DNA from 4 places in the Sporosarcina sp. 6E9 genome. Region 4 is predicted to be linked to each of the others. Evidence: riboswitches for the same ligand, from Rfam matches in the RefSeq annotation. Region 4 holds a riboswitch; each other region holds the start of a gene.
The links. A riboswitch is a leader RNA that binds a small molecule or an ion and turns the genes downstream of it on or off. The one in region 4 is predicted to bind thiamine pyrophosphate.
Positions count from the first base shown of each region.

Region 1: another riboswitch for thiamine pyrophosphate. It lies ahead of J4G36_RS10415 (thiamine phosphate synthase); the one in region 4 lies ahead of J4G36_RS01240 (3-oxoacyl-ACP reductase).
Region 2: another riboswitch for thiamine pyrophosphate. It lies ahead of tenA (thiaminase II); the one in region 4 lies ahead of J4G36_RS01240 (3-oxoacyl-ACP reductase).
Region 3: another riboswitch for thiamine pyrophosphate. It lies ahead of thiD (bifunctional hydroxymethylpyrimidine kinase/phosphomethylpyrimidine kinase); the one in region 4 lies ahead of J4G36_RS01240 (3-oxoacyl-ACP reductase).

Region 1 is NZ_JAGEMN010000001.1:2,054,018-2,057,133, reverse strand. Features, by position in the region: gene J4G36_RS10430 (ThiF family adenylyltransferase) at 1-440, opposite strand, end outside; gene J4G36_RS10425 (thiazole synthase) at 437-1,204, opposite strand; gene thiS (sulfur carrier protein ThiS) at 1,207-1,413, opposite strand; gene J4G36_RS10415 (thiamine phosphate synthase) at 1,397-2,008, opposite strand; TPP riboswitch at 2,086-2,195, opposite strand; gene J4G36_RS10410 (GntR family transcriptional regulator) at 2,425-3,116, opposite strand, start outside.
Region 2 is NZ_JAGEMN010000001.1:515,358-518,473, forward strand. Features, by position in the region: gene J4G36_RS02770 (ABC transporter permease) at 1-148, opposite strand, end outside; gene J4G36_RS02775 (ABC transporter ATP-binding protein) at 145-894, opposite strand; gene tenA (thiaminase II) at 881-1,582, opposite strand; TPP riboswitch at 1,690-1,793, opposite strand; gene J4G36_RS02785 (exonuclease SbcCD subunit D) at 1,935-3,086, shown strand; gene J4G36_RS02790 (AAA family ATPase) at 3,088-3,116, shown strand, end outside.
Region 3 is NZ_JAGEMN010000008.1:41,729-44,844, forward strand. Features, by position in the region: gene thiM (hydroxyethylthiazole kinase) at 1-509, opposite strand, end outside; TPP riboswitch at 578-685, opposite strand; gene J4G36_RS17635 (hypothetical protein) at 816-1,250, shown strand; TPP riboswitch at 1,336-1,441, shown strand; gene thiD (bifunctional hydroxymethylpyrimidine kinase/phosphomethylpyrimidine kinase) at 1,513-2,355, shown strand; gene thiE (thiamine phosphate synthase) at 2,342-3,001, shown strand; gene J4G36_RS17650 (DUF3238 domain-containing protein) at 3,068-3,116, shown strand, end outside.
Region 4 is NZ_JAGEMN010000001.1:206,444-209,559, forward strand. Features, by position in the region: gene J4G36_RS01235 (LLM class flavin-dependent oxidoreductase) at 1-340, opposite strand, end outside; gene J4G36_RS01240 (3-oxoacyl-ACP reductase) at 414-1,166, opposite strand; TPP riboswitch at 1,283-1,384, opposite strand; gene J4G36_RS01245 (hypothetical protein) at 1,667-2,182, opposite strand; gene J4G36_RS01250 (GIN domain-containing protein) at 2,562-3,116, shown strand, end outside.

The sequences.
Region 1 (3,116 bases), 1.8 Mb from region 4:
ATGAAAAAGGGAATGCCGCCAAGCTTTAACGCCGCGTCGTTGGCAAGCAGGCGGATTTCGATATTATCTGTTCCGTCTACAATAAAATCATGCCCCTTGATTAAATCCAGCACATTATCGGGAGTGACATCGACGACAATTCCCGTTACATCGACATCACTATTAATGGCGGTCAATCGTTTTTCCGCCGCCACAGCTTTCGGCAATTGATCGATGACGTCTTGTTCGGTGTACAGTTGTTGGCGGTGTAAGTTGGTCCAGTCAATAATGTCGCGGTCGACGATTGTGATTCGTCCGATACCGGCGCGGACGAGCATTTCGCCGGCAGAAGAACCAAGTGCACCAGCCCCAAGGATGAATACACTTGCGTTGCGAATTAACGCCTGACCTTCTTCACCGATTGGCGTGAATAATTCTTGACGTGAATAGCGTTCGTTCAATTGGGTAGCAATCCTTCCATCGGGCTACTCGCAACGGCATAATCACGTTCCGGCATCCGCCCAGCTTCATATCCGAGGCGTCCCGCTTCAATTGCGAGTTTCATTGCGATAGCCATTTTCACAGGATCCGCCGCTTCCGAAACGGCTGTATTCAATAACACGGCGTCCGCACCAAGTTCCATCGCATGGGCGGCGTCTTTCGGGGAGCCGATACCGGCATCGATAATAACGGGCACATTCGATTGTTCGATAATGAATGACAAGTTTAGCGGGTTTAAAATTCCGCGACCTGATCCAATCGGGGATGCACCAGGCATGATTGCGTGAACCCCCATTTCGCATAATCGGCGGGCCAGAACGACATCATCTGACGTATATGGCAGTACGATGAATCCTTCCTCGAGAAGCATTTCAGTCGCGCGCAACGTTTCCACAGGATCTGGCAATAAAGAGTGATCACATCCGATAATTTCAACTTTCACCATGTCACAAAGTCCCGAAGCCTGCGCAAGTTTCGCGATGCGCACAGCTTCTTCCGCTGTTTTCGCACCGGCCGTATTTGGCAATAATGTATATTTCGACAAGTCAAGTTGTTCGAGGAAATTTGGTTGCGACGGTTCAAAAATATTCATCCTTCTCACCGCAAACGTTAAGATTTCTGCCTCTGAAACCCGAACCGCTTCTTTCTGCGTTTCAAATGATGGGTATTTACCAGTTCCCAATAATAATCGTGATGAAAATGTTTTATCTGCAATTTTTAGCATGCTCATCCGCCTCCCACAAAGTGAATAATTTCGATTTGATCCCGGTCTTTAATTGGCTTGTCATAAGCTTCTTTAGCGACAATTTCTTTATTTAATTCAACGATGAGAATCCGGTCTGCAAGATCCAGGTTTTCAAGTAACTGTTGAACGTTCCCAACCTCCGACGGTATTTCATGCGAATTGCCATTTAACTCAATTGTTTTCGTCATAATAAACTCCCCCTTTTATTGCATCATAGTAGGTTTTTGCAGCTGTGATTGCGTTGTCGCTGCCGAAAATCGACGACATGACAGCCACGCCAGCTACATCCAAATCATTAATATGGCTCGGTTTAATTCCCCCAATTGCATACACAGGAATTGAGAGTGCGGAAATGATTTTGTTAAGTTCATCTGTTCCGCGTGGTGGCAATTGTGCTTTCGAATTTGTTTCATATACATGACCATACAAAACCCAGTCCGCACCTTCACGCATAGCCGTTTTCGCTTCTTCGTATGAATGAACCGATCTTCCAAATGAGAGCGCAGGGAAGTGGTCCTTTAAAAGTGACAACGGCAAACCATGTCCAGGCAGCTGCACTTTATGAATGTTTGCCATCGTTGCCAGGTCCGCACGCCCGTGCACGATTATTTTCATTTGATCAAACCCGGCTAGCTTTAGCTTACGGATTAATTCAAAAACTTCGGCATCAGTTTTGGACTTCTCACGTAAAATAACCGCGTCAATATACGGTTCAATCGCAAGAAGCATCCCCGCTAATTTGTGAATGGCCAGTCGATCATCTGTTACGGCAATCAGTTTCACATCGTTCCTCCTTTAAACACAAAAAGACCACTCTCCCGGTAGGAAAGTGGTCGGATGTAAGCAAATTTATGCACACACAAGAAGACACGCCACATCCCTACGCAGGTACAAACCCGATCAGGTAATAAGGGTATCGGAGTAAACACTCGTCTCTCAGTCCTTTAAAAGGATTCCCCTAATGGTCAAATTAGTATGAAGTTTTCAACATCTCTGTTCCTAAATAGCATAGCAAAGATTTGGTGACAGTGCAAAAAAAGATTTGAAAATTAGGTACCTGTGCAAGGCACTATTCAGAAAATACACTACAATTGCATGAAGTGGAAAGAGGGTACCTGCTGTATAAAGACTTGTTGAATTCCTTTTGGGTTTTTATTCGGGGTTTTGAATAGTCATTATTGTGTCTTGCACAGGTACCTTCAATTGGATTGTTTTTTTGTCAAATCTTTTACGGTTTCGCCTTTAATTAGATCTGGTTGATAATAGTATTCGTTCAGCAGGTCGTGCCTTCCTTGTAATTTTTTAATAATCCAATCCGCTGCATCGCGCCCCATTTGTTCTTGTGGGTGAGTTAAAGTGGTTAATTTGATATCAGCGTTTTGGGCAATATAAGAATTGTCTTGACCAATAATTGATAGATCTTCTGGAATAGAAATACCTAGTTGTTTGCACTGATTTGCAACGACAAGGCCGACCTCATCGTTATAGCAGGCAATGGCAGTTAACACTTCTCTATTTTCATTTAGAAACGATCTCAAGTTAGTAGACAAATCTGGCTTCGACTCTGTGTCGTATGAAAAAACGAGATCTGGATGAAAGGGTAATTTAGCCTCACCGAGCGCTTTTATATATCCTTTCATTCGGAACTTTCCTTGTAAATCATCCATTTTTGAGATAAGCCCAATTTCTGTGTGCCCATTTGATATCAATTCTTTGGTTGCCAGATAGCTTGACTGCACATCATCGAGAGAAAGATAAGGCACGTCTAGTTCTTCGTAATAAGCATTGATCATGATGAACGGAATATCATGCTCCTTGAATGATAGATAATAGGCAATGTTTGGATTGTATAAGTTGCTTTTTGTAGGTTCGACAATCAAACCATCCACAC
Region 2 (3,116 bases), 310 kb from region 4:
TTAAAAATAGCACGTCCTTTAATTCCCAGAGGCGAACTAAAATTTGAGATGGAGAAGGAAGTATGAATGCTTTATCAATTAACCTTGCGCTAAATTCCCATAGGACTAAGAACATTATCACAATCAATGAAGATGCCGTATTCCTCATAATGTAACCTCATTCCGCAGCGTACTAAGCAAACGCTCTTTCAAATCCAATATATCAGGGCGGTGCAAATCTTTGCGCGTTCGCTCTCGTCCTAGTGGAATTGTGATTACCTCAATAGCGGTAACAGGTTTATTTTTCAATAAGAAAATACGGTCTGAAAGAAATAGCGCTTCATCTACATCATGCGTGATGAATAGAATCGTAGACTGTCTTTTCTCCCATTGCTCAAGCAGCCATTCCTGCATCGATAATTTAGTAATTGCATCGAGTGCAGAAAAGGGTTCATCGAGTAAGAGAAGCGGATTTCCGGAAAGAACAGCGCGCAAAAATGCAACGCGCTGTTTCATGCCACCTGATAGTTCGGAAGGGTATTTATCATTTGTTCCTGCTAACCCAAACTCTTTTAATAAAGGTCTTATTTGTTTGTAAGCAGTCTGTTTATCAACGCCAATGATTTCGAGTGGTAAATATGCGTTTTCCAAAATCGTTCGCCAAGGTAGTAGCAAATCTTGTTGAGGCATATAGCCCACTTTGCCAAGCCGGTGTCCATTTACCTCGTCTTCCAGTGTGATGTCACCAGTCGATGGGTTATCTAGACCGGTGACAAGGCGGAAAATCGTGCTTTTACCGGACCCGCTAACTCCTAAGATGGAAATGAATTCACCTGGACGAACTGAGAATGAAAGTTCGTCTAGTATCATATTATTTTCTTCATAGCCAAACGAAACATTATTAAACTTCAACATTAGCAGTTTCAACGCCTACAACGCCTGGCCACATTTGCTGGTTATTTGCCATATCCCAGAACATGTATTCAAAACGTGTTGTATTTAAAAAGATTTCCTCAAGTTTTTGTAGCTCGTGTTCAGGTTTTCCATCAGCAACTTCATTCATCAAATCGATGCACCATCCTGCTAACTCACCGAATGCGTCGGATGAATACATGCGAATCCAGTCGCCGTAGAGTGGATGATCTGCAGCCCCGGGGATGGCGTTTAATTCTTTCCCGATTTCCCAATAACTCCAAGCACATGGCAGTACAGCTGCGACAACTTCCGCGAGCGTTCCTTTTTGACTTACATGCAACATGTAATGCGTATAGGCAAGGACAATAGGGGAGGGCTTCGCGTTTTCAAGCTCTTCTTGGGAAATGCCGAATCTTGCAGCATATTTGCGGTGAAGTTCCATTTCCGTATTCAAAGTTCCTTCAAGCAGTCCCGCAAATTTCCCCATCGTCTCGACATCGTCGGCTTTCACAGCACCGATTGCGAATACTTTTGAGTAATCAATCAAATATAAGTAATCCTGCACCATGTAAAATCGGAAGTTTTCTTGATCAACAGTTCCATCGCCAATTCCTTTTACAAATGGATGATTATGATTCTGTCTCCAAATTGGTAATGTCTTCCCATGCAAGCGGTCAGTGAATTTCATGTAGAACACTCTCCCTAAGAAATTTTCCAAATAAAAAACCCACTCCTTGAAGAAGAAGTGGGTTGAAGACAGTCGAATATAATCGCCGAAAATAGACGGGTAGAATTTATTCGTCAGCACCTCTTCCTTACGCCAGCATTATCTGGTTCAAGTTGAAAGGGTTTAGGCATATGCCAGTCTCAGCTCTTCTCGAGCACCCCTAGTGGTGGATCATATTAAATTGGATTCACTTAAGTATAAGCATATAGAATTTAGAAGGTCAAATGATTCACCAGAAATAGGAAGAAAGGTAGAAGGAATATCAAATTTGCTGTAAAGTAGTAAGAAAGAGTACCAAAGGGGGATGTAAGCTATGAAGTTTTTCCATACGGCAGATTGGCATTTAGGGAAACTCGTTCAAGGTGTTTATATGACTGACGAACAACGTTATATATTAAATCAATTCATCGAAGCGATAGAATTAGAAAAGCCAGATGTGATTGTCATTGCTGGTGATTTGTATGATAGAGCAGTTCCGCCAACAGAAGCGGTGGCACTACTTGATGAAGTTCTTGAGAAAATTGTGATGGATATGAAAATTCCTGTCATTGCAATTGGTGGAAACCATGATAGCCCGGGGCGTCTCCATTTCGGAAGTACGCTTATGCAGAAGAACGGATATTACATTGCTGGACAAGTTTCGAGAGAAATTGATCCTGTCGTTTTACAGGACGAGTTCGGCGAGGTCCATTTTCATCTGGTGCCGTTTGCGGATCCATCTGTGATTAGGCATCTTCACGAAGATAAAACAATCTCAAATCACCAGGATGCCATGAAGAAAATTACCGAGGGTATTTTCGAAAAGATGGATGACAAAGCACGTCATATCTTTGTTGGACACGCTTTTGTTACAAAGCGCGGAGAAAGTGAAGAGAATACGAGTGATTCAGAACGACCAATCGCGATTGGAGGAGCGGAATACGTCTCCGCACATTTATTTGAGCCATTCCATTACACGGCGCTCGGCCATTTACACCAAGCCCATTACGTACTGAATGAAACCATTCGTTACGCAGGATCGCCACTTAAATATTCAATTTCAGAAGAACATCATAATAAAGGATTTTTCATCGTTGAATTAGACGGTGGAGGCAATGCCACAGTTGAAAAACGTGAATTGATTCCAAATCGGGATATGCGAACAGTCGAAGGAACCATCGAAGAAATTCAGAAACATCCAATTAGCGAGGATTACGTTTTTGTAAAACTTCTTGACGAGACGCCGGTTTTATTTCCAATGGAAAAGATTCGATCGGTCTATCCGAATGCGATGCATGTAGAACGGAAGATGTTAGTGCCGAAGTCGACCATTGAAACAGGGACGAAAACAGAGCAAGGCAAGAAGGACGATATCCAACTCTTTACTGGATTTTATAAAGAAATGATGGGCGAAACGGTTGATGAAGAAACGAAAAGCTTATTTGAAGAAGTACTATACGAAGTCATGAATAGGGAGGAGGGGTGACATGAAACCAATTAAATTGACCATGACCGC
Region 3 (3,116 bases), on a different contig from region 4:
ACGAGGCAATTGTGTGCACGCGCCATCTCTTTCGCAATTTCTTCGATATCGGCATCGCCTTCACCCGCATCGACCCCCTTAACCTGCCAATCAACCCCCGCAATCGTTGCGAGTTCACCGGCATTACATCGAATCAGGGTGACATCTACCTCTTTCAATATTCGCTGGACGCTTCCTTTGCGGAAAGAAGTAGCGCCAGCGCCAACCGGATCGAGAACAACAGGTGATCCATTTTTTACAGCGCTATTTCCAGCCAGAATGATGGCTTCCACAGTATCTCGTTTTAATGTTCCGATATTTAAAATGGTCGCTGACGACACCGCTGCGATATCGGCGGCTTCTTCGATTGCATCCGCCATGACTGGCGATGCGCCGAGTGCAAGTAAGCCGTTTGCTTGGAAATTTGCGACGACGATATTTGTGATGCAGTGAATAAGCGGTTGCTCTGTTCGTAGTTTTTTTAAGAGATTCTCGGTTTGATTCATTGATAAATTCCCGCCTTCAGTCATTTTTTTGAATTGAAAAAGCCGCTTCCTGAAAGTGGGGAAGCGGCTGCGGTTTTGAATTAGCATCATAAAAATACGCAGTCCCACTTCCCTCCGCTGGTATGAACCAGATCAGGTCATAAGAGTCCGCATATCCATATGCATCTCAGTCCTTGTAAAGGACACCCCTAGTGGCAAAATCATTCAGTTTGTTTTCCTCATCACTATAACATAGATTGATTAAAAGTAAAAAAGGGTTTATGAATTTAGAAGTCGAATACCAAAAGGATATGTTTCATATTGAATAGGGGAGATTTGTTGAAGGGGTACATGCCTGAATTTATCATAGCGTTACTTATTTATATCATACTCGAATTAGTTAATTCGCAAGTGTATAACAATGTCATGTCATTGAGTGTGGTATTCTCTTTCTTAGTATTTTTTGTTATTCTTTCTAAACATCGTAAAACGAATAAAAAACCGATTTCAGTTAAGCGAAAGATTACGGGACATACTATACTTTTTTCAATAGTTTTGGTGTGCATTTATTTTTCATTACCAGCGTTAACTTTTAATCAAGCAAAAGAAATAGTACTTAACAATTATGATATTACGATTAAAGAATCGTATAACGTTCCACTGGAAAGTGAATGGAATCCATTTGCAGCCAAGTGGGCTTATTGGTTTGAAGGCTATAATTCAAAGCAAGAAAAAATTTCATTAATGGTTAGTCCGGATACCGGTAAAGTATTTTTAATGGATTGATAAGTAGTTGTCATGCACGTCAACGCGATGTCCATTTCGAATTTCCATTCAAGTATGTTATACTTACATCAAAGCTGAATAGTTTGATAACCACTAGGGGTGCCTTTTTATAGGCTGAGACGTGCGCATTTGCACGGACCCTTGAACCTGATTCGGATTATGCCGACGTAGGAAAGTGGGCATCCACGCCTTTTATTTTGATGGTTGCTGCTTCCTGACGTTTCAGGTGTGGCTTTTAACATAATGAAGGGCGTGTTTCTATATGGTGAACGTAGCAATGACAATAGCAGGTTCAGATAGTGGTGGAGGCGCTGGAATTCAAGCGGACCTCAAGACATTTCAAGAACTTGGCGTGTTTGGAACATCTGCAATAACAGCGGTTACAGCGCAAAATACGCACGGCGTGACGGCCATTCAAGCAATGGAACCAACGATTATTTCCGAGCAAATAAAAGTAATTACAGAAGATTTTAATGTGAAAGCGATCAAAACGGGCATGTTGTTTTCGGCTGAGATTATTCATGCAGTTGCAGATTCGATACGGGGTAGCGGAATACCGCTCGTTGTCGATCCGGTCATGATTGCTAAAGGGGGGGCCTCCTTACTGCACGATGAAGCGGTCGAGGCACTGAAGTCTGTTCTCTTGCCGTTAGCGACTGTCGTCACACCGAATATCCCGGAAGCTGAAGTATTGACGGGCTTAACCATCAAAACGGCTACAGACATAGAAGAGGCGGCCAAGCATATACTAGCCTTAGGCACGAAGGCTGTCGTGATCAAGGGCGGCCATCGACAGGATGTAGCCTATGCTGAAGATGTGTTTATGTCAAAAGCAGGCACAAGGTTTTCGGTTCGCTCATCTTGGATAAACACGAAAGACACACATGGAACGGGATGTACCTACGCAGCCGCGTTGTCGGCGTTTCTAGCGAATGGGGAAAAACTAGAAGATGCGGTCGTTTCCGCAAAGCATTTTATCCATGCGGCGGTTGAAGATGGTCTAATAATCGGTGGTGGTCATGGACCGACAAACCATTGGGCGTATGGCCGTCGCATGAAAAACGAAAAACTTATAGAAGGGATTGCGATCATTGGACAAAAGTAAACTACAATTATACTTTATAATGGGGACACCAAACATAGGTGGAAAAGATCCACTTGCAGTACTCGAAGCGGCGCTAAAAGGAGGCATCACAGCTTTCCAACTCCGAGAAAAAGGAGAAGGGGCACTTGTTGATGTTGAATTGAAAGAACTAGCAGAACAATGTAAGGCACTATGTGAGGAATATAAAGTGCCCTTCATTGTCAATGACAACGTAGATTTAGCACTCGAAATAGATGCGGACGGCGTTCATATCGGGCAAGAAGACGGCGTTGTATCAGAAGTGCGTTCGAAAATTGGTAAAGACAAACTTCTCGGCGTTTCAACGCACTCATTGAATGAAGCATTGACCGCATCAGACGCGGGAGCTGATTATGTCGGCGTTGGCCCGTTATTTGACACGGACTCGAAAGAAAATGCCGGACCTGTAGTGGGAACGGCACTTATTAAAGAAATCGTTACGCATCTGCCGGGCTTGTGTATCGTGGGAATTGGCGGAATCACTGAGGGGAAAGCGAGCCAGGTGATCCATGCCGGGGCATCAGGTGTCGCAATCATTTCGGCGATTACAAATGGTGAAAATATAGAAGAAGCGACGCGTAATATTAAAGGTCGCATTACGCTGGCATTGACCGGCGTTGAAATGTAGGTAAAGACGTATAGCTCACTTTAAAATACGCCACACTTCCTAATAAGAGGGAGTGTGGCTTTTTGTATGGATGATAATCTTCTGTTCGAAGTAGAAACCGTAACACATAGACATG
Region 4 (3,116 bases):
ATAGTTGTCGTGAAGCTGTGAAAGGATTAGAAAAAGTACTTGAAATTGTTGAAACCAATCCCACATGATTTGTCACTTGAGAAATAGCTGTTAAATTGACGATTGGATCAAACCAAAATGCGGGCATATCACTAGCATCTTTAGCTGGAAAAGATTGATTGTCAGCAAAGAAGACTGCGTCAAAATAACCCTTTTCCGCTAACTGTGCTAAAGATTGATAATAAGAAATGTCTCCAATACGTTCAACGCTAGAGTCAGGCATTAACCAAGCAGCTTGATGATGTCCACATCCATACAGCAAAACACCTAAGTGTAGTTGTTTATCTTTAGTTTTCGTCATTAGTTGCACCCCAAAATCATCATTTTTAAGCGTCTTGCATACTCCGTTTTTGAAAGACTATCAATTTATGCGACTAGTTCATTGTCAAACCACCATCTACTGTGAAATTTTGACCTGTAATACCGTCCGCATATTCCGAAGATAAATAGGCGACCATATTGGCTACATCTTGAGGTGTCGTCACCTTCTTCAATGGCGTTGATTGGGCAATTAAATCGAATACTTCTGGTGTTGTAACAGCACTTGCGTTGGTCGTTTTTAATAATCCGCCTGAAACTACATTTGCTTTTATCCCATGTGTTCCTAACTCGGAAGCGATATTACGTGTAAAACCTATTAATCCAGCTTTAGCCGTTGTATATTCGTGGTAGGGGACGACCGGATTTTGATATAAATTAGTCCCTATGCTTATAATGCTTCCATTTTGTCGTTCGATAAATTGAGGTATGACGCTTTGAACTATATTAAATGCTGCTTTCAAAGTACCATCCAGTTGTTTTTGATAATCATCCCAAGTGAGTTCGGTGAACGGTTTCTGTTTGTTTGGATCAAATTTGAAGTCTACTAATGCATTGTTGACGACAACATCTATTTGACCAAAATATTCCGTTGCTTTATTTATCATTTCATCTACTTCACTACGATTTGTTACATCAGCTCGAATTGCAATCGCATGCGCTTCACCAATCTCAGAAACGAGCTTCTCAGCGGCATCTTCACTTTGATAGTAATTGATAACCACTTGAAAGCCTTGTTTTGCCAATGTCTTTACAATCGATGCGCCTAAACCTCTACTGCTCCCTGTTACTAAAACTGTTCTAGTCATTCTAACCACTCCTATGTTTTTAGTTTAAAATAAAAAATACGCAACCTTCCCATAGGAAAGTTGCGTAAAAACAAATGACTATACATGAAAATTAGGCATAATCACCCTTTAATTATGTATTAGAGTTTACACTTTCCTACGCTAGTATGAACTAGTTCAGGTTCAAAGGGTTTGAGTTAATACTCATCTCAGTTAAAAAAACACCCCTAGTGAATATATTAGATTTGTATTCAATGTATAGTCTTTAGAAATTTATGTCAAGGAAATATGGTCCGATTAAAAAAGTGTTGCCCGAAAGTCGATAAGATGACTCTCTGGGCAACACCGCTTCTACAGAAGGAAACCAGATGAAACATAATACTAACGGTGGAATTGCCATTGCCTTAGTTAGTGATGGGTCATTGGTTACAAGGTAAATGGTTAAAGGTGATGGGTTTGGCCTGCATTTAAATTGTAAAGTTTCCTTCTGTACCTTGAATAAGAGTCTCACTCATTCAAGGTTAGAAATAATTTTCATCATTAAAGTTTACTTGAATCGCATAGTTTTTGGCATTGATTAAATTTGATAATTTATGTGCGTCTTTTTCAGCTTGTAATGCTTTTAAACGATAATCTTCAGGGTTAAACAAGGCCACCCGATAAACAGGCGTTGTTTCTGCATAACTGAACTGGATTTCCTCTTTAGGTGAAAATGATAACTCTTTGTATAAACGTGCCTTTGCACGAAGTTGAGTTGCAAGTTCAATCGCTTCTACAATCGCAATTTCCTCACCTTTAAATTCTATTGTATGGTCAATATTAGCGCGGTACATCAGACGATCCAATATTCTTGCATCCAAACGTACTGTTTCTAGCTCAGTCTCTACAATAGAAAGTGTCCGTGGTCCTAATTCAGGAGATGCCCCTTTTTCAATCGTTGTAAAAGCAACCCGTCTAACTTCTTCTTCAAGTTCATGAATTCGTTTGGTTAAAACACTCTTTAATTTTACAGCTTCCGCTAATGAAATTTTCCCCATAGAATATCACCTTCCCTGAATCAATGATCATAAGTCTACTATAACGGATAGAATGTCATTTCGTAAAATATTTGAAGAGTTTATGAAGTAAAACTAAATAGATTCGAAATTGTTTAGGTAATTATTCATAAAAAAGGTCAGGTGCTTTTTATTTCTAATTAATGAAACTAATCGTTTGTTAAAGCGTATTAAGAGTGATGACGTGTCTAGCAATTCTGAAAGTTATGGGAGTGAGGGGGATGTATGAAAAGATTAGTCGTATTGAAAGTGGGAAAGACGGAAAGGTTTGTAAAAGGGGAGTATAGATGAATTATTACGACGAAAGGGAGAGTTTTGTCACTATGTAAATTAAGTGATGAACTTGCTAAGGTGTAAAACCATGAAAAAATATAAAAACAGACTCTTAATTATGATGGTTATTATTACTGTTTTGTTAACAGCATGTTCTAAGGCTGATGCTAATCCTAAGGTAGGTATGGGGAGTTACTCTGTTTCAATAAACAAGGTGAAAAATAAGAAGTCCAAACCAGTAGGAGATATCGTATTTGATAAAGATCTTGGTGAAATGTACAAAGTAACTGGAACTGATGCTAAATTTATTTCAGTCTCAGTAGATGAAGGTGAAAAAACGATTAAGATAACCAGTGATAAAAGGAATCTAAATACAGGCGGCAATCTGGTTATTAAATTGGGGGTTCCAATAGATTCAATTTATGTCGATCAAGGTAATTTTAATTTGGAAATTGTTGTTGATTCTATCGAGAAGTTTAAGGGGGTATTTGAATCGGCAATCAGTGGTGAAATTAGAAGTGAAGGTGTAGGGGAATTCAATTTAGATCTTTTAGGTGCGGGCAATATAACATTATCGGGAAATGCAGAATTCGCTAATATCCTTGTAAAAGGCTCTTCTATACTTCATGGAAAGGAAATGGAG